DNA from 4 places in the Paenarthrobacter sp. C1 genome. Region 4 is predicted to be linked to each of the others. Evidence: predicted binding sites of a transcription regulator. Region 4 holds the regulator's gene; each other region holds the start of a gene.
The links. The regulator HrcA, encoded in region 4, represses chaperone genes, less so after heat shock. The targets are predictions, from matches to a motif close to TTNGCACTCGNNNNNNNCGAGTGCNAA.
Positions count from the first base shown of each region.

Region 1: groL (chaperonin GroEL) is a predicted target of HrcA. The motif match lies at 2,284-2,310, and genes of this name have one in related genera.
Region 2: groES (co-chaperone GroES) is a predicted target of HrcA. The motif match lies at 2,098-2,124, and genes of this name have one in related genera.
Region 3: ACNAOU_RS15665 (FmdB family zinc ribbon protein) is a predicted target of HrcA. The motif match lies at 5,279-5,305, and genes of this name have one in related genera.

Region 1 covers NZ_CP186052.1:976,220-983,333, reverse strand. Annotated here, with positions in the region: gene ACNAOU_RS04770 (RNase H family protein) at 1-297, opposite strand, end outside; gene groL (chaperonin GroEL) at 475-2,100, opposite strand; gene ACNAOU_RS04760 (cold-shock protein) at 2,421-2,624, opposite strand; gene ACNAOU_RS04755 (LytR C-terminal domain-containing protein) at 2,793-3,413, opposite strand; gene ACNAOU_RS04750 (DUF3263 domain-containing protein) at 3,463-3,798, opposite strand; gene ACNAOU_RS04745 (uracil-DNA glycosylase) at 3,907-4,674, shown strand; gene ACNAOU_RS04740 (siderophore-interacting protein) at 4,812-5,651, shown strand; gene ACNAOU_RS04735 (threonine/serine ThrE exporter family protein) at 5,734-7,114, opposite strand, start outside.
Region 2 covers NZ_CP186052.1:3,370,000-3,377,113, reverse strand. Annotated here, with positions in the region: gene ACNAOU_RS15765 (shikimate 5-dehydrogenase) at 1-395, shown strand, start outside; gene ACNAOU_RS15760 (class I SAM-dependent methyltransferase) at 409-1,644, opposite strand; gene ACNAOU_RS15755 (hypothetical protein) at 1,712-2,074, shown strand; gene groES (co-chaperone GroES) at 2,266-2,562, shown strand; gene groL (chaperonin GroEL) at 2,647-4,260, shown strand; gene ACNAOU_RS15740 (acyltransferase family protein) at 4,514-6,613, shown strand; gene ACNAOU_RS15735 (acyltransferase family protein) at 6,610-7,114, shown strand, end outside.
Region 3 covers NZ_CP186052.1:3,344,660-3,351,773, forward strand. Annotated here, with positions in the region: gene ACNAOU_RS15630 (AAA family ATPase) at 1-850, shown strand, start outside; tRNA gene ACNAOU_RS15635 (tRNA-Ala) at 983-1,055, opposite strand; gene ACNAOU_RS15640 (SDR family oxidoreductase) at 1,092-1,892, opposite strand; gene ACNAOU_RS15645 (hypothetical protein) at 1,899-2,786, opposite strand; gene ACNAOU_RS15650 (GNAT family N-acetyltransferase) at 2,917-3,543, opposite strand; gene galU (UTP--glucose-1-phosphate uridylyltransferase GalU) at 3,549-4,484, opposite strand; gene ACNAOU_RS15660 (5-formyltetrahydrofolate cyclo-ligase) at 4,584-5,198, shown strand; gene ACNAOU_RS15665 (FmdB family zinc ribbon protein) at 5,366-5,638, shown strand; gene ACNAOU_RS15670 (RcpC/CpaB family pilus assembly protein) at 5,961-6,497, shown strand; gene ACNAOU_RS15675 (AAA family ATPase) at 6,512-7,114, opposite strand, start outside.
Region 4 covers NZ_CP186052.1:2,466,263-2,473,376, reverse strand. Annotated here, with positions in the region: gene hemW (radical SAM family heme chaperone HemW) at 1-729, shown strand, start outside; gene ACNAOU_RS11555 (DUF4870 domain-containing protein) at 801-1,214, opposite strand; gene ACNAOU_RS11550 (DUF3097 domain-containing protein) at 1,344-2,195, opposite strand; gene hrcA (heat-inducible transcriptional repressor HrcA) at 2,428-3,435, shown strand; gene dnaJ (molecular chaperone DnaJ) at 3,486-4,613, shown strand; gene ACNAOU_RS11535 (16S rRNA (uracil(1498)-N(3))-methyltransferase) at 4,616-5,377, shown strand; gene ACNAOU_RS11530 (GerMN domain-containing protein) at 5,393-6,268, opposite strand; gene ACNAOU_RS11525 (PhoH family protein) at 6,646-7,114, shown strand, end outside.

The DNA of each region.
Region 1 (7,114 bases), 1.5 Mb from region 4:
GTCCACATTCAAGACGGGCTTCCCATCGGCCTTCCGCCAACCCTTTCGCTTCCAGCCCGGCATCCACTTGGTTATGCAATTGATGACGTATTGGCTGTCGCAAAGGATCAGCAGTTCTTCGTGAGGTACGTGGGCTGTTGACCGGAAAAGGTCAAGCACAGCCATCAATTCACCCTGGTTGTTGGTGCCGTGCGGCCACCCTCCCGCGCGCCAACAGGAGTCATCAACGTACCAGGCCCAGCCGGCCGGTCCAGGATTACCGAGGGCAGACCCATCGGCGGCAGCAATAATCGTCATGCATTAATCCTGCCAGACCGCACCGACACTTAAACGCGCCCGCGCCCCGGCAGCCAGCAGCAGCAGGCTCCAGAAAACTTGGCCGCAGACGCACAACGGCGGCCCCCACCGGAGTGGGGACCGCCGTCGCGTGTTTTCAAGCGTGAGCCTGGCGCTGTATCGCTACAGCTGTGGGGCTTAGAAGCCGCCCATGCCGCCCATGTCGTCGCCGCCGGGAGCCGGAGCGTTCTTCTCGGGCTTGTCTGCAACAACAGCTTCGGTGGTCAGGAAGAGACCAGCGATGGAAGCAGCGTTCTGGAGAGCCGAGCGGGTGACCTTTACGGGGTCGTTGACGCCGGCAGCCAGAAGGTCTTCGTAGACGCCCGTGGCAGCGTTCAGGCCGTGGCCGGAAGGCAGGCCGCGAACCTTGTCCACCACAACGCCCGGCTCCAGGCCGGCGTTGAAAGCGATCTGCTTCAGCGGTGCGTCGATGGCAACCTTGACGATGTTGGCACCCGTTGCCTCGTCACCCTGCAGGGTGAGGTTGGCGAATGCCTTGGCGCCTGCCTGGATGAGGGCAACGCCACCACCGGCAACGATGCCTTCTTCAACAGCAGCCTTCGCGTTGCGGACTGCGTCCTCGATGCGGTGCTTGCGTTCCTTGAGCTCAACTTCGGTGGCGGCACCGGCCTTGATGACTGCAACGCCGCCGGCCAGCTTGGCCAAGCGTTCCTGCAGCTTCTCGCGGTCGTAGTCGGAGTCGGAGTTCTCGATCTCGGCGCGGATCTGGGCCACGCGGCCTGCGATTGCGTCAGCGTCGCCGGCACCTTCAACGATGGTGGTCTCGTCCTTGGTGACAACAACCTTGCGGGCGGTGCCGAGGAGGTCCAGGCCGGCGTTTTCGAGCTTGAGGCCAACTTCTTCGGAGATGACCTGGCCACCGGTGAGGATGGCGATGTCGGCCAGCTGGGCCTTGCGGCGGTCACCGAAGCCCGGAGCCTTGACGGCAACAGACTTGAAGGTGCCACGGATCTTGTTGACGATCAGGGTGGCCAGGGCCTCGCCCTCGATGTCTTCGGCGATGATCAGCAGCGGCTTGTTGGACTGCATGACCTTCTCCAGAACCGTGACGAGTTCCTTCACGTTGGAGATCTTGGAGTTGACGATCAGGATGTACGGGTCTTCGAGGACCGTTTCCTGGCGTTCTGCGTCCGTGACGAAGTAAGCGGAGATGTAGCCCTTGTCGAAGCGCATGCCTTCGGTGAGCTCAAGTTCCAGGCCGAAGGTGTTGGACTCTTCAACCGTGATGACGCCTTCCTTGCCCACCTTGTCCAGGGCTTCGGCGATCAGGCTGCCGATTTCCGGGTCACCGGCAGAGATGGAAGCCGTAGCTGCGATCTCTTCCTTGGTTTCGATTTCCTTGGCGGAGGCCAGCAGTTCGCTGATGACTGCCTCAACAGCCTTCTCGATACCGCGCTTGAGGGACAGCGGGTCGGCGCCTGCGGCAACGTTGCGCAGGCCTTCCTTCACCAGTGCCTGGGCGAGGACGGTTGCAGTGGTGGTACCGTCGCCAGCGACGTCATCCGTCTTCTTGGCAACTTCCTTGACCAGTTCTGCACCGATCTTCTCGTAAGGATCGTCCAGCTCGATCTCCTTGGCGATGGAAACGCCATCGTTGGTGATCGTGGGGGCGCCCCACTTCTTTTCGAGGACGACGTTGCGTCCACGCGGGCCGAGGGTGACCTTGACGGCGTCTGCGAGGATGTTCAGGCCCCGCTCGAGGCCGCGGCGTGCCTCTTCATCAAATGCAATGATCTTGGCCATAACGGCGGTAGTCCTTTCGGGACAGTCGTTAAGAAGGTACCTGTCAGATGGGGTGCCCGCGACGGACGGTCCTTCACGTGCGGCCTCTGTATGCCCCGCGTTCCGAACCTCACCCCACCAAGGTGTTTCTTGATCTCCCAGCGATCCCACCACTGTCCGCCACCGGGGAAACCCGGGCCGGATTTAGCAGTCGAACCGCAGGAGTGCTAAATCAATAATTAGCACTCGACCGGGGAGAGTGCAAGCAGAGCCTCCACTTTTCGCAGTAAAAACACGGGTTTCAGCCGATAGCTGATGGCGATGCGGGACAACCCTGAAAGTCAGGCGACTCGAACACCCTCGGCCTGCGGTCCCTTCTGGCCCTCCCCCAGTTCGAACTCAACCCTTTGGCCCTCCTCGAGGGCACGGAAGCCATCCATCTGGATAGCCGACCAGTGCACGAAGACGTCGTCGCCGGACTCATCCACAGTGATGAATCCGTAGCCCTTTTCGGCGTTGAACCATTTGACGGTTCCCAATGCCATGATGCCCACACTTTCGCAGTAGCCAAGACCGGTTGCCGGGATCTCCGGACCGGAATTAGTCCACTGTAACCACAGTCACTCCGCCGGCGCTGCCCCCAATGGGCGGGGTGCTGGTTTTGTTATTGAGGCTTAACCGAGTTGGCCGTTTTGGGCCGTGGAGTCGCGCCGTTACTGGTAGCCGGGTCCCGCTACGACAACCAGCGGCTGCTGCACATCCGGGGTCTCAATGATCGTCTGGATGCCCAGGAGGGTTCCCAAGGCCTCTGCATTGGCCTTCTGCGCCGGAGCGTTGTAGAAGATCACCGAAGTCTGCTGGGGAATGCCGCCCCAGTTGGCTACCGTGCTGAGCGTCCAGCCACCGCCCTGCACCAGGCCTGCAACCCTGCCCGCCAAGCCGGCAGTACCTGCCCCGTTGTAAACCGCCACCGGAACGCTCTTGTCCACCGGCGCCGATGACGGCGTCGCTGACGGAGTGCTCGACGGCGTCGGCTGGGTGCTCGGTTCGCTGGAAGCGGGCGGGGCGCTGCTCGATTCGGAAGGCGCAGCGGACGGCGAGGTGGATGTTTGCTGGGGTACCGGCGTCGAGACGTTTGACGACGCGCTGGGCGCGACAAGCCCAAGGTTCGGCAGGATGAGGAACGCTACGAGGCCGAGCACCAGAGCCACAGCTCCAACAGTCAGAACCGGCCACAAGGTGGGACGCGCAATGTCCTGGCCGTCGCGATGAACGCCCTGCCGGGAGGTGTTCTGTGGGACCTGGTCGAATTCGTCCCTGGCATATTTGGTCATGGTGAAGCGTTGTCCTTGCTGGTTGCTGCTGACAGATCAGCCTGGCGATTTACGCGTCCGACCCCAAGCGCCGCGCTGTCCGCGCGCGTTGGCGGGACGTACGTAGTCTACGCAATCTCTTGACGAGCATGGGGTCGTGGGCCAGCGCGTCCTCGGTGTCGATCAGTGCATTCAGGATCTGGTAATAGTGGGTGGCAGAGAGGTCGAAGAGCTCCCGGATAGCCTGTTCTTTCGCGCCGGCATACTTCCACCACTGCCGTTCCAGCGCCAACATCTGCTGATCACGCTCACTCAACGGGGAGTCGCTTCGGGTACCGGCCGTGAGATCTTCCAAGGCCAACCCGTCGGCCTGCGGCGCCATTGGTTCCGGTGCTGGTTCTGCCACGGCACACTCCTTCGACGCTTGTTGGGGAAAATGTCCTACCCCCATGTTACGGGCGAATAACATCACTGTCATTCGCCCGACCTCCGCCACGCGGGAGACAATGGCCGGGTGACTGGCGAGGATGCTCTCTTTGATCTTGAACCTGCGGGCCCGGAGGACGCGGGCTTGGCTGCGCTGCTTGACCGTCCGATTGAGGAGCTGATGGCTCCCGACTGGGCCGATGCCCTGCGTCCAGTCGAAGGCCAACTGCGCGATGCTTTGGCCTACGCCGCCCGGCGTGCCAACGACGGCAAACAGATCCTCCCCGCCTCCGGGAACATCCTCCGGGCGTTCCAGCAACCCTTGTCCGACGTCAAAGTCCTCCTCCTGGGCCAGGATCCCTATCCGACACCGGGACACGCCGTGGGACTTTCCTTCTCCGTCTCGCGCGAAACACGGCCCATCCCCCGCAGCCTTGCCAACATTTACCGAGAGCTTCATGACGACCTCGGCCTCCCACCCCGCGTCCATGGCGATCTCAGCGCATGGACGGAGCAAGGCGTCCTCCTCTTGAACCGCGTCCTCACGGTCGAGGCCCGCAATGCCGGCGCCCACCGCGGGAAAGGATGGGAGGCCATCACGACGGCGGCAGTCACCGCCGTCGCACAGCGGACGGACGGTGCGGGACGGCAGAAGCCGCTGGTCGCAATCCTGTGGGGCAAAGACGCCGAAAGTGTGGTGCCGCTGCTGGAGGGGGCGCCGTCGGTGGTCTCCGTCCATCCAAGCCCGCTCTCGGCGTCCCGGGGCTTCTTCGGTTCCAAACCCTTCAGCAGGACCAACGCATTGTTGGTCGAACAAGGCGCGGAACCTGTCGACTGGGAACTCCCGGTCCTGTAGGACGTGAGGAAGCGTGCGGCCCAAGCACGCCGAATGTGAGGAAGCGTGCGGCCCAAGCACGCGGAACGTGAGGGAGCGTTTGTAACCTTCGACTCATACCCGGCCGGGGCCCAGTCGATTAGCTTAGGCTTACCTATATGACTGCTCTCCCCGTCACCTCGTCCGCCACACGCAAAAGCCGTCCGCAGGTCAACCTGACCGTCTTGCGGAACGAGCGCCTTTCGCCCCACATGGTGCGGATCGTGGCCGGCGGTCCGGGGTTCAACGACTACGTCAACAACGACTACGTGGACCGCTACGTCAAGATCGTCTTCCCGCAGGACGGCATCGACTACGAGCAGCCCTTGGACTTGTGGGCCATCCGCGAGACCATGCCACGCGAACAGTGGCCGCATACCCGGACCTACACCATCCGCTGGGTGGACCTGGAGGCACAGGAACTGGCCATCGACTTCGTGGTGCACGGGGATGAAGGCCTTGCAGGTCCTTGGGCGGCCAAGGCCGGGCCCGGGGATTCGCTGATTTTCACTGGTCCGGGCGGCGGCTACAACCCATCCCCCGACGCCGACTGGTACCTGTTTGCCGGAGATGACGCAGCGATCCCTGCGATCGCCGCATGCATTGAGGCCCTGGACGCCGACGCCCGGGGAACCGCCTACCTCGAGGTGGACAGCGAAGCCGACATTCTTCCCCTCGCAGCGCCCCACGGCGTCGAACTGCACTGGCTGCTGCGCAAGGGCACGCCGGCCGGCTCCAGCGCGCTACTTCTGGACGCCCTGCGCAGCACCGAATGGCTGCCGGGACGCGTCGACGTCTTCGCGCACGGCGAGCGGGGGTACATGAAGGGCCTGAGGGAGATCTTCTTCGTCCAGCGCGGCCTGGAGCGTTCGCAGGTTTCGTTGTCCGGGTACTGGGCCCTGGGCCGTGTGGAGGAAGTCTTCCAGGCGGAGAAGAAGCTTCCCGTCGGCCAGATCTAGCTGACTTTTTGTACAGATATTGCCCCTAAAAAGGCCTTTTAGGGGCAACATCTGTACAAAAACTCCGGAGGGGGGAGGCGGCCTAGCGCCGGCGCACCCGGCGGCGTTCGTTGCTGGAAAGACCCTTGGTCAGCGGCCTGGCGAGGTTGTCGCCGAGAACGATTCCAGCGGCTACCCCGAGTACGATCGCGCCTGCATTCAGCATTCCGCCCGCACCCAGCAGGATGTTGCCGCCTTCCACGGTCAAGGCATACATTGACCGGAAAATGGTGAGCCCCGGCAGCAGGATGAGCGCGGCCGGAACAGCCACCACCAGCTGCGGGGCACCCAGCTTCAACGCCACCACACGGGCCAGGAGGCCAATGGCCACGGCCGCAACGGCTGGAGACAAACGGTCCCCCAGGCCGGCCTGGCCGACCCCCCACAAAACGAAGAAACCTACCAACCCGACTGCCGCCGTCGGAATCAACAACCGCATCTGGGTCTGTTCCGTCACGCCGATTGCCACTACGGCGACGGCGATCAGGATGGCCTGGCCCCACAGCGGGTACGCGTCGGGGAACGTCTGGGTGACGTCGAGGACGGCACTGCCCATGAGTGTCCCGACCACCACGGCCACGCCGATGCCCGCAACGATCGCGCCAAAGGTCAGCAGCGTGGAGAGGAACCGGCCTGCGGCAGTCACCGGGAAGCCGTTGATGGCATCCTGCACCGAGGACACCAGCCGGCCCGTGGGAAGGAGCAACAGGATTCCACCGGCCACCACAATGGATGGCGCGATCTCCACCCCCGCCCAACGGAGCATCAGGGCAACGAACGTGACCAGGAAGGCGCAGGCCATGGTGTTGAAGAAGTCCGCCGTCCGCCATCTAACAAGCTGGCGGGACAGCAGGCTGATGAGGATGTTGGAACCGAAAGCCACCGCCGAGGCACCAATGCCGCCACCCAACACACCCACGAAGACTGCGGCGAAGATACCGAAGGCGATCGTCACCATCCACCGGGGGAAGGGTTTGGCACTGCGGATGATGCCGTTCAGCCGGCGAACGGCTTCGTCACGGCCAACTCCCCCGGCCACGATGTCGGTGACCAGTTGATGGACCTGAGCCAATCCGGCGTAGTTGTTGGTCCAGGAGCGCACCACCCTCAGCAGGGTGATGGGGGTCTGGTCCTTGGGAGCGTAGTTGATGGCCACCGACTGGTTGGTGATGTCCACTTCCACGTTCTTCAGTCCGAGCGCGGCCGTGACAGCGATCATGCTCGTCTCTACTTCCAACGCACCCGCACCGTAACGGAACATCACTTCGGCCAAATGGAGCGCGAAGTCGATGGTCTTGCGGGCCGAGGCGTCCACGCCAACCACCTGGATGGTGGGATTGGCGTAGGGACTCCCGGCGAGCCGGTCCACGATGTTCATGGGAGCGGTAGGCGGACTATCGCCCTGCACCAGGCGCATCAGCATG
Region 2 (7,114 bases), 900 kb from region 4:
TGAGGGACGCCGGGTTCACTGCCGTCACCATCGTGGCCCGCAACGAAACCACCGGCCGAGCGCTCGCCGACCTCTACGGCTTCGATTGGCAGGACGACGTCAACGGAGCCACCGCGGACCTCATCATCAACGTCACCCCGCTGGGCATGGCCGGCGCGGACGAAACCGCCCAGTCCTTTGACGACGCCACCATCGCAGCCGCGCAGGTGGTGTTCGATGTGGTGGCCCTTCCCTCCGAAACGCCGCTCATCACCGCCGCGCGCGCTGCGGGCAAGCCGGTCATCACAGGAGCCGAGGTCATCGCCATTCAGGCCGAGGAACAGTTCGTCCTGTACACCGGCGTTCGCCCGACGCCCGGCCAAGTACGGGAGGCCTCGGAATTCTCGCGTCGCTGACGCCGCAGGCCTGCTAAGCCTGGGCGGTCACCGGTTCCACCACGACAGCCACTCTTTCCTCGCCGATCCTGGTGAGGACAAGGGTGGCTGTTTTCGCATCTTTGCCCTTGGCGGGTTTGGCGGGGAGCAGCTGCTTCCGCAGTTCCTCGGGTGTCACTGCCGTGCCGCGCTTCTTGATATCCAGCACGGTGATGTTGTTTGACTTCACCCACGCTTTGAGGGCCTTGACGTTGTACGGCATCACGTCCAGCACCTTGTAGGCCCGGGCAAACGGAGTGTCGTGGAGTTCCGGGGCGCAGATATACGCGATGTGCTCGTCCACCAGGTGCCCGCCCAGCCGCTCGGCGACGTCGGCCACCAGGCCCGCGCGGATCACCGCACCGTCGGGTTCGTAGAGAAAGCCTTCAACAGGCCCGACGGCGGCTTCCGGGCCACCGCCGAAGTCCTCGCCGCTGGTGATTTCGGCGGCGCCCTGGCTGCCAAGGAGCAATGCGGCGCGGCGGACGCCCGGGCGGGCTACTGAGTTGAACCACAGGGTGGCCTCGGTGACATCGCCGCCCACGGAGACCCATTGGGCCTCGCAGCCCGAAGGCACCGAGTCGTGGGGGATGCCCGGGCCCATCTTTACCCCTACCGCACGCCCTGTGGCCGCCACGCTCTCCACGAAGGACAACGGGGGCGAGAACGCCTCCGGGTCCCAGATTCTTTTGGTTCCCGACGTGGACGTGGTGCGTCGGGCAGGGTCCATCCACACGCCGTCGATGCCCTCGAGGTCCATTGATTCCGCGTCCGAGTGCACCACCGTTGCATGCGGGAAAGGCATGAGGTTGATCATGGCGCAGGCAGCGGTGGTTTCGTCCATCTCCACAGCGGTGACAGCAATGTCCATGGAAGCCATCGCCATGGAATCGGCGCCGAGGCCGCAGCCGAGATCGGCCACGTGGGTGATGCCGGCCTGGGCAAAACGTTCGGCGTGGCGGGCGGCGACGTTCAGCCGGGTTGCCTGCTCCAGGCCCGCCTGGGTGAACAGCATCTGCCGGGCGAATTCGCCGAACTTCGCCTCAGCCCGGGTCCGTAAACGGGACTGCGTGAGCACGGCGGCCACGAGTTCCGGGGAGTGGCCGGCCTTGCGGAGGCTGGCATTGACGCTGAAGGCATCAGCCTCACGGTAGGGTCCCAGCGAGGCAAGAAGCTCCCAACCTTCAGTGGTCAATAAAGGTGCGATCTGTTCCTGCGGTGCATGAGGCATGGGAACAAGCCTAACGTCGCGCGTCATGGCTGCGTGACTGGGGAATCAGCCGGATAGGGTTGTTTTCATGGAAGACAACGCAGCACCACAGCCCTCCCGCCTCACCACGTATGCCCGTCCCGCCCTGATCGCGGGCGCTGTCATCGCGGTGGTCTGCATAGGCTTGCTGATCGTTATTTTCGCGCTGGATTCCTTCAACGCAGCGGCCTACTCCGTCAGTGGCAAGAGCGTGAACGATGCGACGGATGAGGCACGCGACATCCGCGACCTCTACGCCGGTGCGCGCCTCGGCGGGATCATCGCGCTGGTGGTTTCCGGCATCGTGGCGGTGGCTTCGGCGGTGGTGCTCTACCTGAACCGCGGCAGCGCTTCCTTGGATGAGTACGACGACGGCGAAGACTACGACCTTGATGACCTCAGGGACCAGTGACAACGTTCACCGATGACGAAATGCTGGCACTCACCTTGACCGAGTGCTAACGCCTTACATAGAGTCTAGTTAGCACTCTCCCCTTGAGGGTGCTAATCACGCCAGGCGTCCACCGGCACCGCGACGACGGTTGTACGCCACGGCACCCTAGTTCTTAGTCCATGAATCAGCTCATGAAAAGGAGAGTCCGAGTGTCGGTCTCGATTAAGCCTCTTGAGGATCGTATTGTTGTTCGCCCGCTCGAAGCAGAGCAGACCACGGCTTCCGGCCTGGTTATTCCGGACTCCGCGCAGGAGAAGCCGCAGGAAGGCGAAGTTGTTGCAATCGGCCCCGGCCGCTTCGATGACAACGGCAACCGCGTACCGGTTGACGTAGCTGTTGGCGACGTCGTCATCTACTCCAAGTACGGTGGAACCGAAGTCAAGACCGGCGGCAGCGAGTACCTCGTTCTGTCCGCCCGCGACGTCCTTGCGATCGTCGTAAAGTAACTTCCTGGAGCCCCGCACCGCCGTCGCGTTGGAATCATTCCGAGCGTCAGCGGTGCGGGTTTTCTGTCTCGAAAGGACACAACCATGGCAAAGCAGCTTGCTTTTAACGATGCTGCCCGCCGGTCTCTTGAGGCCGGTATCGACAAGCTCGCCAACACTGTCAAGGTGACGCTGGGCCCGCGCGGCCGCAACGTCGTCCTGGACAAGAAGTGGGGCGCCCCCACGATCACCAACGATGGTGTCACCATCGCCCGTGAAGTTGAGCTTGACGACCCCTACGAGAACCTTGGCGCCCAGCTTGCCAAGGAAGTAGCCACCAAGACCAATGACGTTGCCGGTGACGGCACCACTACGGCAACCGTGCTGGCCCAGGCCCTGGTCAAGGAAGGCCTGCGCAACGTTGCTGCCGGCGCAGCTCCCGGCGAGATCAAGCGGGGCATCGAAGTTGCAGTGGAAGCCGTCGCTGCACGCCTCCTGGAGAATGCCCGCGAAGTCGAAGGCACCCAGGTAGCCAACGTCGCAGCCATCTCCGCGCAGAGCGATGAAGTCGGCGAGCTCCTCGCCGAGGCCTTCGGCAAGGTAGGCAAGGATGGTGTCATCACCATCGAAGAGTCCTCCACCACGCAGACCGAGCTGGTCCTGACCGAGGGCATGCAGTTCGACAAGGGCTACCTCTCCCCGTACTTCGTCACCGACGCAGAACGCCAGGAAGCTGTCCTCGAAGACGCCCTCATCCTGATCAACCAGGGCAAGATCTCCTCGCTGCAGGACTTCCTGCCGCTGCTCGAGAAGGCCCTGCAGGCCAACAAGCCCCTCTTCATCATCGCTGAGGACATCGAAGGCGAAGCCCTTTCCACCCTGATCGTCAACCGTATCCGCGGCACGCTCAACGTCGTTGCCGTCAAGGCTCCGGGCTTCGGCGATCGCCGCAAGGCCATGCTCCAGGACATCGCTACGTTGACCGGTGCGCAGGTAGTTTCCCCGGACCTGGGCCTGACGCTGGACTCCGTTGGCCTCGAGGTACTCGGTACCGCCCGCCGCATCACGGTCACCAAGGACAACACCACCATCGTTGACGGTGCCGGTTCGGCCCAGGACGTTGCCGACCGCGTTGCACAGCTCCGCGCTGAGCTGACCCGGACGGATTCCGACTGGGACAAGGAAAAGCTGCAGGAACGCCTGGCCAAGCTCGCTGGCGGCATCGGCGTCATCAAGGTTGGCGCAGCCACCGAGGTTGAGCTGAAGGAAAAGAAGCACCGCATTGAGGACGCCGTTTCCTCGACGCGTGCAGCCCTCGAAGAAGGCATCGTTTCCGGTGGCGGTTCCGCCCTGATCCACGCCCTGAAGGCCCTGGACGAGTCCCAGGCAGTCAAGGACCTCGAAGGTGACGCTGCGGCCGCTGTAGGCATCGTTCGCCGCGCACTGGTCCAGCCGCTGCGCTGGATCGCGCAGAACGCCGGCTTCGACGGTTTCGTGGTCACCGCCAAGGTTTCCGAACTCGAAGCCAACCACGGCTTCAACGCCAAGTCCGGCGAGTACGAGGACCTGATCGCCGCCGGCGTGATCGACCCCGTCAAGGTCACCCGCTCTGCACTCCGCAACGCCGCTTCCATCGCTGCCCTGGTTCTCACCACCGAGACCCTGGTTGCCGAGAAGCCCGCTGAGGAAGAAGACGCACACGCAGGCCACCAGCACTAAGCGCCTGTCCCACGGAAACCCCGGTCGCACCTAGTTGTGACCGGGGTTTCTGCTGTTAAGATCCTGTGCGATGCATCACAACTTCCGGGCCGGCGTATCGCTGTGGCCGCAGGGACCCGAATGACGCATCGGCACAGGTCACACACAGGAAGAGCTGCAAGAATGGATGGCTGAACCGGGCCCGGGGGAGGTGCGGAAGGCGGTCAGCAGCATCCTCGAACTGGGGGCGGGTGGGCTGAACCGCGTATTATGGATGCTTTGTGCCAGCCGCTTTAAGGAACTGCCTAACGTGACTACCCCAGCGATTACAGCCCCTGCCCACCGCGGTAGGCGGGCTTCCGGTCCCGTTGGAAAGTCCAAGTTCCGCCCTGAAATCCAAGGTCTCAGGTCACTGGCCGTCCTCATGGTGGTGAGCTATCACATCTGGATCGGCCGGGTTTCCGGAGGGGTGGATGTCTTCCTCCTCATCTCCGCGTTCCTCATGACCCTGCAGTTCACGGGCCGTTATAAACAGGGCCGCCCCATGGACCTCCTGCGGCACTGGCTGCACCTGTTCAGGCGGCTGCTGCCCGCCGTCGTGGTTGTCCTTCTGGGAACGCTGACAGCCACCTTCGTCCTCCTGCCACCTACCCGGTGGGCTGAAATTGTCCAGCAGGCCTGGGCGTCCTTGTTCTACTACGAGAACTGGCTGCTCCAACAGCTTGCGGTGGACTACTACGCCACGGACCACAGCATGGCCAGCCCGGTGCAACACTTCTGGTCACTGTCCATCCAGGGCCAGGTGTTCATCATCTGGCCGGTGATCTTCGCAGCGGTCGCGCTTCTGTGCCGCCGCTTTGCCCTCAGGTACCGGGCGACCCTCGTGTACGTCTTCGCCATAATTTTCCTGGTCTCGTTCGTTTACTCCATCATCTTCACGGCCACCAACCAGGCTGTGGCGTACTTCGATACCTTCGCCCGTCTGTGGGAATTTGCCTTGGGCACCTTGCTGGCCCTGGTGCTGCCGGGCTTGAACTTCTCCAAACCCGTCCGCGTACTGATGGGCTGGATCGGCGTCATTGCCATGCTCACCTGCGGCATCGTGCTGCAGGTCCAGACGGCTTTCCCGGGTTTCGTGGCATTGTGGCCCACCCTGGCAGCCGTCGCCGTCATCGCGGCAGGCCAGACCGGCAGCCGCTTCGGTGTCGACCGGATCCTGAGCTCCAAGTTCCTGGTCCGCCTGGGCGACAATTCCTACGCCTTGTACCTCTGGCACTGGCCCATCCTGGTCATCGCGCTGGGCTGGAGCGGCAAAGAGCACGCTGGATGGCTTTCCGGCACGGCCATCATCGCCCTCTCGCTGACGCTGGCGTTCCTCACCACCAAGTACATCGAGAAGCCCTTCCGCCAGTGGAAGTGGCCCGAGATGAAGCGCCGCCGTTCGTTCATCGCGATCGTCGCCTGCCTTGCCGTGGTCACTGCGCCCCTGATGGGCTTTCAATACAGGCAGGACCTTGAACAGCAGGCCGCTGAAGCCCGGATGGTCTTCGACAATCCCGGCGCCAAGGCACTGCTGCCCACGTATGTGAACGAGGTTGCCCCCAACGCCCTCACCCAGCCCACCGCGGAACGGATCGGGCGCGACTGGGCCAAGCTTCCGGACGGTTGCTCCGGTGATACCAAACCGGAGTCGCAGCTGCTGCGCGACAACTGCCAGCAGAACAACGTGGGCTCTGATGCCACCAAGACTGTCCTCGTCCTGGGCAACTCGCATTCCCAGCAATGGCTGGCCGCGCTGGGCCAGATGGCTGAAGAACACCACTGGCGCTTGTATGCCTTGCTGTACGGGGCCTGCCCGTTTGCGACCGACGATTCCGATGTCGAGCCCGAGTGCAATGAGTTCAACAGGGAAGTGCGCAAACACATTGAGGAGCACGCCCCCGACGCCATCTTCACGGTGGGCACCAAGGCCGAACCCTCGGAGCCGGACGAGAAGCTGACGCATGGATTCGAGGAACTCGTCTCTGAAGTCACGGCCCGCGGCACTGAGGTCGTCGCAGTACGGGACAATCCCAGGTTCACCTACAGCCTGACGGACTGCACCCTTTCGAAGGGAGTGGACAGCCCGGACTGCCGGCCGCTGAAAGCGGACGTACTGGCAGATCCGAGCCCCTTTGAGGAAGTCATGGGCAAGTACCAGGACCTGTTCCTGATCGACATGACAGACCTGATCTGCATCGGCCTCTATTGTCCGCCCATCATCGGCAATACCTTCGTCTACCTGGACGACAACCACTTGACCAAGACCTATGTGAAGAGCATGACGGACATGCTTGATGAGAGGTGGTTTGCCGCGACGGGGTGGCAACGATGATGAGCACCCGCACCAGCACTCGCAGCGTGGATAAAATCACGACGCCGGAACGCGGCTTCCGTCCGGAAGTCCAGGGCCTGCGCGCCCTGGCTGTGCTCATGGTCGCTGCCTACCACATCTGGCTTGGCCGGGTCTCGGGCGGGGTGGACGTGTTCCTCCTCATCTCGGCTTTCCTTCTGACGTTGTCGTTCACGCGGAAGCTCGAAGCCGGTTCGCCGCTGAAACTGCTGCGGCACTGGCTCCACGTGTTCAAGCGACTCCTGCCCGCCGTCGTCGTGGTTTTGCTGGGTGTTCTGCTGGCGACCTGGGCATTCATTCCGCAGAGCCGTTGGCCGGATGTCCTGGCCGAAGCCTGGGCGTCCCTGTTCTACCGGCAGAACTGGCAGCTCGCGGACAATGCCGTGGATTACTACGCGCAGGACCACTCCGGTGCCAGCCCGCTCCAGCACTTCTGGTCCCTGTCTGTCCAGGGCCAGGTGTTTGTCCTGTGGCCCCTGGTCT
Region 3 (7,114 bases), 880 kb from region 4:
GCTCGGGGACGGCCCTGCCGGCCGCCGGATTACCGGCGTGACGCTCGGAATCCTCCGCGTGGATACCCAGCTTCCGGCTGTGCGTGAGGTTCACTGGCGGCGGCAGATTACCGAACTGCTGGAAAAGTTGAGCGAGCAGGACACCGGGTTGCTGATCAGCATCGACGAGATTCATGCCGTGGACCGGACGGAGCTCTCCGAAATCGCAGCGGTCGTCCAACATCTGATCCGGGAGAGCCTTCCCATTGGCCTGGTCCTTGCTGGTCTGCCTAAATCTGTCGAAGACCTGCTCAACGAAGGCGTCTCCACCTTCCTTCGCCGCGCCGAAAAGTACGACCTGCACAGGACCTCGATAGACGAGGTCGCCGAAGCCTTTAGAGATACTTTCTCCGAAAGCGGCGTGAGCATCAGCGACGAACATCTCCGGCAGCTGGCCGAAGCGACGGGCGGCTACCCATTCCTGATCCAGCTCGTCGGCTACCACGTGTGGAGTCAAGCGAGAAAATCAGGGGCCGTAGTCACCGACGAGGCGCTGGCTGCCGGTGTACAGAAAGCCCGCCGCCGTATGGGTGCCACCGTCCTGCAGTCTGCCTACTCGGCTCTATCCGATGTCGATCAGTCGTACCTGCTGGCCATGGCTGAAGACGATGGCCCATCCAGCACAACGGCAATCGCGGAGCGTTTGGGTGTGAACGCCGTATACGGCGGCCAATACCGGCTCCGACTTCTGGCCGCAGGGGTCATTGAAACAACAAGCAGGGGGTACGTGGACTTCGCTGTCCCGACATTCCGCGAATTCCTCCGCGACACACCCGCTTATGGACTTCGGTTGCAGCACCCAAAACACTGAGAGCCACGCTGTAGCGCTCTGCTCCGGAGGGGGTCAGCCGTTTCACTGGTGCCTATATGACCCTATCCAAGCCAAAGCGTTACGTATGTGTTTATTCCGTCAGGTCCGACGGCTCAAATTCCTTGCAAACTGTGGAGCTAAGGAGATTCGAACTCCTGACCTCTTCGATGCGAACGAAGCGCTCTACCAACTGAGCTATAGCCCCCGGACCAGACGTTTCCGCCAGACCAGTGTCCCTAGGCTACAAACTTTCCCGGCGCTTTTCCAACCACGACACGAACGTCTCCGCGCCAAGCGCTTTCTCCGGTGCGAGGTTGTGTCCGGAGCGCAGGAAGGCCCCCATGCTGCCGGGCAACGGAACGGTGAGAATCAAACCCCGCGCGCCGGTCACAGCCTTCCAGGACCCGGCCAGGGCGCGCATGGAGAGAACCTCCGGACCGCCTACCGTCCGCAGGTGGTGCAGCGAAGGAAGAGAATCCGACAACGCTTCTTCCAACAGAACTGCTGCAACATCCGCCGGAGAAATCGTCTGGAAATCCACGCCTTTGAACACTGGGATCAGCCCGACCCGGGAACCCGCAGCGAAGACCCCAGCAACCAGACTGTGGAACTGGGTCGCCCTGACCACCACGGTTTCCAGCGGCGCCCCGGCATACTTTCGTTCCTTATCGGCTTTGGACACGTAATAGGGAAAGCTGCTGATATCACAATTGATGATGGAGAGCATCACGGCTCTTGGGACGCCGCTGGTGTGGGCGGCAGCCAGAAGCCTCGCGCCGCCGTCGGCGAATTGTTTTTGCGCCTTGCCGAACTGGCCTTCGAGGCAGTCAATAACGACGTCGGCACCCGCCATAGCGGCCGCCAGGCCTTCACCTGTGGTGACGTCGCCGGCGAAGTTAGTGGCGCCGTCGTGATGACTTGCCGAACCGACCGGCGGAACGTGCCGGCTGAGGACTGAAACCTTATGCCCTGCCGCCAAAGCGAGCCGGACAACCTCGCGGCCCACCTGTCCGGTGCCACCAGCGACGCAGATGGAACTCATGGTTCGTTACGCGCGGCGTCGTTGCAGGACATCGTCCAGGTTGCTCAGGGCACTCGGGGCCTTGGCTGAAGCGACTGCGGTAGCAGCGTCAGTTTGCCCGGCGGCCTGCTTCAGGACGGGCTTGCCGACAGGTTTCGGGGCCTCCGGAAGGTCAAGGGGCTCCGGCGCCGGACGGGGCGCCTTGGCAGCGTCGACATACGTGGGCTTGGGAACCTCTACGGGCTTCCAGCTCGCACCTTTGGAGTCAACGGCGGCCTGCGCCGACTCGTCGCCGGCCGCAACTGCGACGGCCAACGCCGCTTGGCGAAGTTCGACCGCCGACAGGCGGGCGGCCTCACGACTGGTGGCTTCGGCGTCGAAAACTGTGGTTTCCTTCGCCTCTACAACCGGCTCCTTCGGCAAGTAGCGTGCCGGTGTCGGAATGGGCGACGCCTGCGCTGCACGGCGTGCGCGTCGTTCACGAAGATCCCGAAGGGCGAGCTTACGCAAAACGACGACGGCGACCACCGCACCGATGAACGAGACCAGGGGCAACCAGACAGAGCCCGTGCCGAAAAGACGGAGTATGCCGGAAACGATTGCCGTCACGAGCAAGGCAAGTCCGGACACCGCCAGTGTGAGCCGCGCGTAGCGGATGGTGAACGGAGTGCTGGACGACTTCCCCAGGGACGGCTCTGACGCGCGGGATTCCTGGGGCGACGCCTGTGCTTTGCTGTGCATGGTCTCCATCGGTTTCTCCTGCTGAGGTGCCAAAGTCAGTACCACCCCTGCCTGCGGTTCGTCTGGTTCGTCGTCGAAAGCCTCTGCTGGAACAGCGGCCGCTTGGACTTGTTGCCGCCTGTTCCGAAGAACGTACGGCGCCACCCAGACCATCCACAGCGCGACAGTGACCACGAGTATCACTGAGCTGCTGAGAGGGAAGTCCACATTCAAAACCGTAGAAGCAAATCACCGGGGGTGGCGGCATTGCGGCCGGTGTGTCGTGGTCGAGTCCGCAAATGACTGGAGATAAAGCTGAAAAGCCCTATGACCTGCCCGTTTGTCCTTTGAGCCATCTGCGCAAGAGACCCTCCGGGACTTCTTCGGAGGTCAACGCGAAGGAGCGATGGTCAGCCCACTGTCCGTTGATGTGCAGATACCTTTCCCGGTACCCTTCGTCGCGGAATCCGAGCTTTTCCACCACGCGCAGGCTGGGCCCGTTTTCGGGGCGGATATTGATTTCCATCCGGTGCAGACCCAACACGGTGAAGCAGTGGTCGGTGGCCATGGCTACAGCTGTGGGAGCGATCCCGCGCCCGGCCCGGTCTTTGTCCACCCAATAGCCAAGCGTGGCCATCATGGCCGATCCCCACACAATCGACGAGACCGTCAATTGGCCAACGATGGCGGGCTCCCGCGCGCCTGCCGTGCGTTCAACGATGACGAACGGCAATGCGGTGGACTGTCGGGCCTGCTCGTTCAGGGACGAAACCATTTGGCGGTAGCTGGGGAGGCGGCCACCCGGAGCCGGGTTGGACGCCTCCCACGGTGCCAGCCAATCACTGTTCCGGGAACGGACCTCGGACCATTCCCGCTTGTCGCGATAGCGGATGGGCCGAAGGGCCAGGTCTCCGCACTCCAGCGTTACCGGCCAGATCGCAGACCCGTACATCCGTGTTACTGGGGAAGCGTGGCGGTGAAGTTCGGCAGCCACTCGCGCAGCTCAGGACCAAGGTCTTCGCGTTCGCACGCGAGCTCGATGCACGCCTTCAGGTAGCTGAGCTTGTCGCCGGTGTCATAGCGGCGGCCGCGGAACACCACGCCGTACACGCCATAGCCTTCGCCTTCGCCGGCAGCCAGGACCTCAAGCGCATCGGTCAGCTGGATTTCGCCACCGCGGCCGGGGCCGGTCTGCTCCAGGACTTCGAAGACGGCCGGGTGCAGCACGTAGCGGCCAATCACGGCGAGGTTGGACGGCGCCTCTTCCGGCGACGGCTTTTCCACCAGCTGCTTGATACGGACGTAACCGTCCTCGCCGATGTCCTCGACGTCGGCGCAACCGTAAGCGCTGATCTTGGAAGGCTCGACCTCGATCAGGGCTACCACGGAACCGCCGGTCTTCTGCTGGACCGCAATCATTTCGCTCAGGAGGTCGTCGCGGGCGTCGATGAGGTCATCGCCCAGCAGGACGGCAAAAGGCTCGTAGCCGACGTGCTGCTTTGCACGAAGGACTGCGTGGCCGAGGCCGTTCGGGTCGCCTTGGCGGACATAGTGGATGTCGCCCAGGTTGGTAGCCGACTGAATCGCTTCCAGCTTGGCGGTGTCGCCCTTCTCAGCCAGGGTCGCTTCAAGCGCCGGAACACGGTCAAAGTGGTCTTCCAGGGCGCGCTTGCTGCGTCCTGTGATCATGAGGACGTCGTGCAGGCCAACCTTCACCGCTTCTTCGACGACGTACTGGATGGCGGGCTTATCGACCACAGGCAGCATTTCCTTCGGCATCGCCTTGGTGGCGGGAAGGAACCGGGTACCAAGACCCGCTGCGGGGATGACGGCCTTACGGACAGCGTTGTTATCGAGAGTCACCGGACTAATGTAACGGAAGGAAGAGAGCATCAGGTAAACCCCCCGCCGCGCGGGCCGCACATTTTATTGCCGGCAACACACAAGGAAACACTTTAACCGGACCCGACGAACCCCCAGGATTGGATACAGATGGCGTCGAAAGAAGACATCCGCCGCAACCGGCGGCTGTACAGAAGGGCCCTGACACCAGGGCAAATCGCTGATGCGGGCGAAGCGATAGCCCGGCACGGTTCCTCTTGGGCCAGCTCCGTCACGTCCGGAACACCGTCGTCGTTCGCGGTGTACGTGGGAGTCGCCTTCGAGCCGCCCACCATGCCACTGCTTGAAGCCCTCCACGAAGCGGGCCATGAAGTCCTGCTCCCCGTCTGCGAACCGGAACGGCAACTGAGTTGGGTGTATTGGACGCCGTCCACGGTCTTCACACGGTCCGCCTACGCTCCCATCGACGAACCCACCGGTGAGCGCTTGGACAGTTCAGTGGTCGCTTCGACGGCCGGAATCTTCATGCCGGCCACCGCAGTGGACCGGGACGGGAACAGGATTGGCCAAGGCGGCGGTTATTACGACCGACTCCTGCAGGGCCTGGACGCGTCCGGCCGGCGGCCGCCCACCATCGCGGTGGTGTACGACGACGATCTGTTGCCTTCAGGCTCCATACCCGCCGAGGCCTTCGATCGCCCCGTGCGGGAAGTGCTGACACCTTCGGGCGTTGTGGTTCTCGACAACGCAGCGGAGCCCGTCTGACTCCCGGTCATTTCCGGCGGGTTCCGGTTGGTGAGCTCCGGCACAAGTGCTGGCACACCTCAGGGGGACGGATGATAGAATTGGCACTCAGGCCCTGGGACTGCTAATGCGGAAGTTATTCGGCACGGCGGAGCAGGACCTGAACTTTGTCCTAAAGGAGGAACTCAGTGCCCACATACGCATACGCCTGCAAAGACTGTGACCATGCCTTCGACATCGTCCAGTCCTTCTCAGACAGCTCCCTGACAGAGTGCCCTGAATGCAAAGGCACGCTGCGCAAGAAGTTCAACAGCGTGGGCGTCGTCTTCAAGGGCTCTGGTTTCTACCGCACTGACTCCCGCGACGCCAAGGGCAGCACAGTATCCGCTGCGCCCACGTCACCGGCTGCACCCGCAGCTGCGGCCACGCCCGCTCCCGCACCGGCCGCCGCGGCGAGCTAGCTCCGGAACTTTTCCACATAGGCAACCCGGCCCCTGTTAGGCGGCCGGGGCTGCTGACTACCGTGGCGGCATGTCACACTCCGCCCGTAGCGCCTCCCTTGCCCATGCCGAGCGTTCAGCTGGAACAGCTGGACATGAACGGTTGCCGTACCACCCCTCGCCCTCCCCCAGGCGCTTTCCACGGGGGTTCGGCCGTGCGCGGCGCAACGGACCTCCAAAGCGAAAGCCCACACTCAGGGCGTGGCTTTCCCGCAACCGGCGGCTTTGCGTCGCGCTGCTTCTATGCCTTGCTGCCGGTCTGGCGGTACAGCAGCTGACTCCTGTGTCGGCCGCCCGGGTCAGCGTCCTGGTCGCAGCCCGTGATCTACCAGCCGGCGCGAGCCTGAAGGAGTCAGATTTCACCAGGGTCGATGTCGCAGCCGAACTGGCCATATCCGCGTGGGTGGATGACGTCGCGACCCTGGTTGGGCGCCAGCTGGCCTCTCCTTTGGGCAAGGGACAAACACCCACGGACTCAAGCCTCCTGGGCCCTGGCTTGCTCGCGGGCACTCCTGCAGGTTCCGCTGCCGTCCCCCTGCGCATGGCCGATCCTTCTTCCATCCAGCTTCTGTCGCCGGGGCAGCTGGTGACCGTTGTCCTCACAGCGTCCGGCAGTTATGACGAATCCCGCCAGAGCCAGGTTTTGGCTGGCCCTGTTCCTGTTCTCTGGACTTCGGCCCAGGGCGGCAAGGCCGGCGAATGGCTTGGCACCAGCGATACAGAAGGGCTGGTGGTGGTCGCTGCCAACCCCCAACAAGCAGAAAAGCTTGCCGGCGCATCCACGCAAGGCAAGCTTTTCTTTGTTCTGGTCAGCCCATGAAGCTGCTCAATCGCTCATCCCCAGTGCGGGGGCTTCTGTTCCTTCAACCACTGCTCGTGGTCATAGCCTGCTTCATCGCCCCATCTGCGGGGATCGTCCTCCGCGGCCTTGGTGGGGAGGATGCCGCCCGAGCTGTGCTTGGCAGCCGTCGGCTCGGCGGCTTTTTCAGCTGCCGTGTTGTCCGATCCACTGTTCTCCCCGGCAGAGCCGTCGGTGGAACCATTTCCTTGTTCCGTCATTGGTGCTTCTTTCCTGTCCCCTGTCTGGTCCCGCGTCCCCTTGGCATCCTCCTCGGGTTGGTGATCCGGGCCGGTGGCCGGGGAACGGGTGAACACAGGCTGAGCCTTGTCCAGATTCAATTGTTCAACATCCATGTCCAGGAAGCCATGCTGAGATGACTCGGCAGCCTTCGGAATGTGGTTTTCCAGTCCAAGGTAGGAACCGATGCGATCGGCGCAGGAGGACGGGTCCGTGAAGACTTCGATCGTCCACAGCGACATGTAACGCCACCCCATGCGCTCCAGCAGTTGAGGCCGCAGCCGGCTGCGTTCACGGACACTCATGCGCCGGTATCGTTCCGTGCCATCGGACTCGATGGCGACGGGCGTGGGAATTTC
Region 4 (7,114 bases):
GACCGCACCCACACTCCCAGCCGGGTGCCGCTGGTGGTGCAATGGGCCCGCGAAGCAGGCCTCTCCGTCAGCCTGGACCTTATCTACGGGACACCAGGGGAGTCCATGGAGGACTGGGAGTTCTCACTCAAGACGGCACTCTCGTACGGGCCGGACCACATCAGCGCCTACGCATTGATAGTCGAGGATGGCACCAAACTTGCCGCGCAGATCAAGCGTGGCCAGGTGCCCGGAATCGACGACGACGACCACGCCGCCAAGTATGAACTGGCGGACAAGTTGATCTCCTCGGCCGGCTTGAACTGGTACGAAGTCAGCAACTGGTCGAGGACTCCGGATCAGGCGTGCAAGCACAACCTCGCGTATTGGCGCGGAGACGATTGGTGGGGAATCGGCCCCGGCGCGCACTCACACGTGGGCGGTGTCCGGTGGTGGAACGTCAAACACCCCACGGCCTACGCATCACGATTGGGGGCAGGGACCTCACCTGCCGCAGGGCGCGAAACCCTCGACGCCGGCACCCGGGAAGTCGAGCGGATCATGCTGGAGGCGCGGCTCGGAACGGGACTTGCCGTAGATGCCCTGGATGCGATTGGGCGCCACGCGATGGCGGGCCTCATTGCTGACGAACTGGTTGATCCGGTTCAGGCATTCAAGGGAAGACTGGTTCTTACCCTCAAGGGCAGGTTGCTCGCAGATGCCGTAGTCCGCAGGATCCTGCCGGACTGACCTTCGCCTGGGACTGACAGTCCGGTACCGTACCCCCCGGACCCCCCGGATTCATCGGGCGGATCGGGGTCCTACTTGATCCAGCGCAGGTTGAAACGGTAGCGGTGGGGCTGGCCGTGGTTGACCCGGATGCCCGCTGAAACAGAGAAGCACGTCAGTGCCACCCAGATACCCGTGGCAATGACGGCAAAAATGTTTCCCACCACCGGCAGCAGAACAAGGATGTTGGCCAAGACGGCGGCAATGGTGGGAGGCAAAGTGAAATTCAGTGCCTCCTTGGATTCCTGCGCAGTGAACGGCCCGCGGTCGCGGAAAATCAGGTAGATCAGGAGAGCCGGCAAGCATCCAAGGATGCCGCCGAAGTGCGCCAAAGTGGCCCACTGCCTGTCCTCGCTGGCTGTCAACGGGAGTGCGTTGGCAGGGGCGCCATGGTACTGGGGCCGGCCTGCGGCGCTGCCCGGTTCTTCAGGAGCGTTATCTGCCACGGTGTCTTCCCTTTGCTTTAAATGCTTTAAAGATGCTGCTGTGTTGCTGTCCAAGAATACCGGGCCGCGCGTCCTTCCCGGGACCAACGCCCCGGAAGCATGCCGGATCCTGATGATCCGGACCGTGGACTACGGGACGGTGAGGAAGTCGATGACTTCTTCCACACGCCCCAACAACGATGCCTCAAGGTCCGCATAGCTGTGCACTGCGCCCAGCAGGCGCTGCCAGCCCAGCCCGATGTCCTCCGCTGTTTCGTGGGGCCAACCGAAGGCCGTGAGAATCCCGGTCTTCCAATCAGTGCCGCGGGCAACGGCGGGCCATTGCTCGATGCCCAGGACCTTCGGCCGGATGGCCTGCCACACGTCCACATAAGGGTGGCCCACGATCAGGACGTTGCCTGCAGCGCCGGGGACAGTCATGGCCTCGGCCGCGATCCGGGACTCCTTTGAGCCCGCCACGAGGTGGTCCACCAGGATGCCAAGGCGGCGGCCGGGACCGGGTCGGAAGTCGGCAATGGCGGACTTGAGGTCGTCCACGCCGTGGAGCGGTTCCACCACAATTCCTTCAACACGGAGGTCGTCACCCCAGACTTTCTCCACGAGTTCAGCGTCGTGCTTGCCCTCCACCCAGATGCGGCTGGCCTTCGCGACCTGCGCCCGTTGCCCCTGGACCTTTACCGAACCCGAGGCCGTGCGATTCGCCTGAACCGCTGAAGCGGGCCGGCGAGGGGCCGGAGGCATCAACCTGATCGCTTGTCCTTCGAGAAGGAATCCGTACCCGAGTTGGAACGACTTAGTTTTACCGCGCCTGTCCTCGAGCGACACGATGTGCATGCCACCGGTCTTTTCCACCCGGGTGACTTCGCCCACCCATCCTGACTGGACGTCTTCGAGGACCATGCCGCGTTGCACCGGCACCTCAGGGAGCTGGCGTTTGGCTGGAGCGGTCAGGTCCTGCGGGCCCCAATTGTCGAAAGCCAAGGAATTCCTACCTCTGTGGTGATGTGAAAGGGGACAGGGGCGGGTTGCCGTCAGCCGGTATCGGGACGCCGCCCTGGATGCAGTCCTCGGACGGTTTCAATGCTAACAACGTGGTGGCTCATACTAGACTTGTTAGCACTTGGGCATGTTGAGTGCTAAGTGTGCGGTGATCCATTGGAGGTCCCGCGGGGACCGGTCCCATGGACCATGGCAGTCGTCAGGAGGTGTAGCAATGAGTGAGCCACGCAAATTGGAAGTGCTGCGTGCCATCGTTGAGGATTACGTGCATTCCCGGGAGCCGGTGGGATCGAAAGCCCTCGTTGAGCGTCATCACCTGGGTGTTTCCAGTGCCACCATCCGCAATGACATGGCTGTCCTGGAAGAAGAAGGTCTCATTGCCGCCCCGCATACCAGCGCCGGCCGAATCCCCACTGACAAGGGCTATCGCCTGTTCGTTGACCGCATCTCCCAGGTCAAGCCGTTGTCCGCCGCCGAGCGTCGGGCAATTCATTCGCTGCTTGAGGGACCCGACGACGTCGATGACATTCTTGAGCGCACAGTACGGCTCCTTTCCCAGCTGACCAACCAGGTCGCCGTCGTGCAGTATCCGCACTCGCACCGCGCATTGGTCCGCCACGCGGAGTTCGTTCTGCTGGCCCCCAAACAGGTGCTGGTGGTCCTCATTGCGGACACCGGGAGCGTCGTGCAAAAAGTCATCGACGCCGGTTCGGACGTGGGGAACGAGGCTTTGATGTTGTTGAGGTCACGATTCCTCGGCAGCATCGCCGGCACCCAGCTGGCACTCCTGCCGCAGGTGTTACCGTCGGTGGTGGCCCTTTGCCCGCCGGATCTTCGTGCCCTCGCCCAAAGGCTGGCCAATGGCTTGGAATCCCTGAGCGACACCAGCCGTGAGGAACGCATTCTGATGGCCGGTACGGCCAACCTCGCACGTTCCAACGTTGACTTCCCGCTAAGCATCGGTCCCGTGCTTGAAGCCCTTGAGGAACAAGTTGTCATGCTCCGGTTGTTGTCGGACATGGGAGACGATCCCCGGGGCGTGACAGTCAGCATTGGCCGGGAGAATCCGTACGACGGCCTGGCCGAGGCCTCTGTAGTGGCCACCGGCTACGGTTCCGGCGCCAAGGTGGGAATCCTTGGACCGACCCGCATGGACTATCCCACCACCATGGCAGCAGTTCGTGCCGTGGCCCGTTACCTTTCCCGCATTCTCGGCGGCTGAACACCGGCCCGGGAAAACATCCGCAGTACAACCAGGAAGAGATACCGACTTTGAGCAGCCACTATGACGTTTTGGGAGTCTCGCCGGAAGCCACCGGGGAAGAGATCAAAAAGGCGTACCGCAAGTTGGCGCGGAAACTCCACCCGGACGTAAACCCGGGTGAAGATGTCGCGGAGCAGTTCAAGGCCGTGACGCACGCTTACGAAGTGTTGTCAGATCCCCAGAAGCGTCGCGTCTACGATGCCACGGGCAACGAGAACGGCACTGATAACGGCTTCGGCGGCGGCTACGCCGGCCAGGGCTTCGCCTTCCAGGACATCTTCGACACGTTCTTTGGCGGCGGCGGTGGACACGGAGGGCCCGCCTCCCGCGTACGACGTGGCCAGGACGCCCTTATCAGCGTTCGGATCGACCTCAAGGATGCCGTGTTCGGCGTCAACAAGAAGCTTGAAGTGGACACAGCCGTGGTCTGCCCCACCTGCGACGGCAGCTGCTGCCGCCCGGGCACCCACCCTGAACGCTGCGACATCTGTGGTGGCAGCGGCCAGGTTCAGCGCGCCGTCCGCTCCATCCTGGGGCAGGTCATGACCACCGCCCCCTGTGGTTCCTGTGAAGGCTTCGGCACCGTCATCAAGGATCCCTGCAACGAATGCAACGGCCAGGGACGCATCAGGAGCCGCCGTTCGCTCACCATCAAGGTTCCCGCCGGCGTCGCTACCGGTACGCGAATCCAGCTGTCCGGCCAGGGCGAAGCAGGACCCGCAGGTGGTCCGGCCGGTGATCTCTACGTGGAGATCCGCGTCAACAACGATTCCACGTTCGTACGCGAAGGCGACGACCTCCACGCCACCCTCAGCGTGCCCATGACGGCTGCTGCCTTGGGGACCGACGTGCAGCTTGAGACGTTCGACGGCGCACAGGACATCGAAGTGAAGGCAGGCACGCAGTCCGGAGAGGTCATCACCCTTCGTGGCCTCGGCGTAACGCACCTGCGGGGCTACGGCCGCGGCGATCTCAAGGTTCACCTGCATGTGGAAACACCTACCAAACTGGACCATGCACAGGAAGAACTCCTCCAGCAGCTTGCCAAGCTCCGCGGTGAGCAGTTCACCGAAGGAAAACTGGTGGCCAGTGGTGGCATGTTCGCAAAGCTCCGGGACAAGCTCGGTAACCTGTAGCGGTGAGCAACCCCGTTTTCTTTACGCCGGCCGGTAGCCTCAGCCACGTAGCGCCCGGTACTAATTTTGTCCTGGAGGGTCCGGAGGCCCGTCACGCAGTGACGGTGAAGCGCTTGGCCGTCGGTGAGTCCGTTGACATCGCCGACGGCGCAGGTGCCCGTCTCACTGGAGTGGTCGCCGAAGCGACGCCCGGTGCCCTGACGGTCACCGCCACCGACATCGTCTTCGAAGCCCAGCCGGACGTTCGATTGGTACTGGTTCAGGCGTTGGCCAAGGGTGATCGCGACGAGCTCGCAATCGAGACGGCAACGGAACTGGGCATTGATGCCGTGATTCCCTGGCAGTCGGAGCGATCCATCGTGCGCTGGAAAGCGGAGCGGGCAGCCAAGGCGCATGCGAAATGGGAGTCAGTGGTCACTGCGGCTGCAAAGCAGGCGCGCAGGGCCTGGGTACCTCCAGTCCGCCCGATCGTCGACTCCAGCGGTTTGGTGAAAGCCGTTGCCGAGGCCGACTTGGCCGTCATTCTTCACGAGGACGCCAAAAACCCTCTGCGGGAGGTCCTGGAGAGGCTGGATGTCAACGGCGCTTCACCCAGTGAGGTTCTGTTGATCGTGGGGCCTGAGGGCGGGATCTCGCCGCGTGAAGTGACGCGGCTTAGCGATGCAGGGGCCGTGACGGCCCTCTTGGGTCACCATGTCCTGCGGTCGTCGACGGCGGGACCCGCCGCCGTCGTCCTGGCCAGCGACGTCCTCGGTCGCTGGTAGCCGGCGAACGTCGAATCAGGCCACGGTGAACAACCGGGTGTCCGTGCTCGATTCGATGGCCTTGCCGGCATCGTCGACCTCGGTTACCCGCAATTCATATTTTCCGGGTTTCAGTGTCGCGCTGAAGCTGAACAGACCATACTGCCCGGGTTCGCCGGTTGCTTTGGTCTGGCCCGTGAGCAGGCTCGACTTCTCACCCTTGCCGTTGTCCTGAAGGATCTGCCAGCTGATGGGCCGTGAATTGTCCGTGGTGCGCCCGTTGAACTTGATCAAACCAGGGGGCAGGGACACGTCCTCCTGCGGATCGATGATCCACAGCGGCGCCACCAAGGAAGCATCACGCGTCATGGGTTCGCCAAGTTTCACTTGCCCGAACGCCATGTAGTCCTTGTGTCCGTCAACGAGAATGACCACTTGGATCTGCTGTCCGGAGTTGATGAGTCCGGAGGACGATGCCGCGGCCGACGCGGTGTAAACCAGCTGCTGGATGGCCCGTTGCGCCATCCCGGCATCGAGGTTTGAGTTGAAGGCGTCGCGGGACACATCAACGGTGATCACGTTTTTCCCCGAGATGGAGGTCGCCAGGCTTCCTGGTTCCTGCCAGGGCGTGAAGAAGTCGTGATCCAGGGGCTTTTCCGCCATCATGATCCGCAGGGCCGTCGTCACAGGATTGCCGTCACCGGAAATGTCCCGGAACTCACGGTAGAGGTAGACCTCCTCCTTGCTCCGCCCGATCCAGTAGACGGGAATCTTGGTGGACGCCTGCGTCGTTTCCAGTGGTGCGTTGCTCGCAGGGGCGTCCTGGACTGTCATCGGAGGCGAGCTCTGTGTCGCCTGGCTGCCCCCTCCGCCGTTTGCGATGCAACCAGTGAGCAGCATGACAGCAAGCATCGCCGGCGCAACGACGGCGGACTTGGTCCGCTTGCGTGCGCCGCTTCCGTTGCTCGCTGGCTCGGTGATGGCGTTTCCTGTCTTACGATGCAAAACGCGGCCGCCTATGGGGCGGGCCGCTGGGGTCGGAACTGCGGGGGCTCGACCACCCCCGCTATGCCAGCTTGGCACATCGTCGACGGCGTCCGGCCGGGTTTCTGCGGACGCCGGCCAACTGAAACATGATTGATACCGGCTTGATGCCGAGTTGAGACAAAATGTCGGCAGTGCAGCGGCGGCAGTGATCCGGACCATTGGCGAGGTTCATCCCGGGCCGCGCTGGCGTAGGATTGCGTCATACGATCAACCGGAGGAGAACAGGCCGTACGGCCAGCACTATGAGTGAATCTTTGAACGGGCGGCTCAGGACCGGAAACGGGAACCAGCCGACCACCGAGTTCCCGCACACCTTACCGGGCACGCGCACGGAAGTTGTCACCTTCGACAACTCCGACCAGATGGTTCACTCGCTGGGCAGCCACGATGAAGCCCTGCGGTACATCGAGGAACAGTTCCAGGACGTCAACTTCCACGTCCGGGGCAACGAGCTTTCCATGACAGGTCCCGCAACCGTCATTCCCCGCATCATGCGCCTCCTTGAGGAAGTGCGCGGTCTTGTGGCGAAGGGGACATTGGTAACGCCTGATGTGCTCCAGCAGTTGGTGTCCCTCCTGCGGACCCAGTCTGTGCAGAACCCTGCGGACGTCCTGACCCACAACATTCTTTCCAGCCGTGGCAAGACCATCAGGCCCAAGACGCTGAACCAGAAAAACTATGTTGACGCCATTGACGACAACACGGTGATTT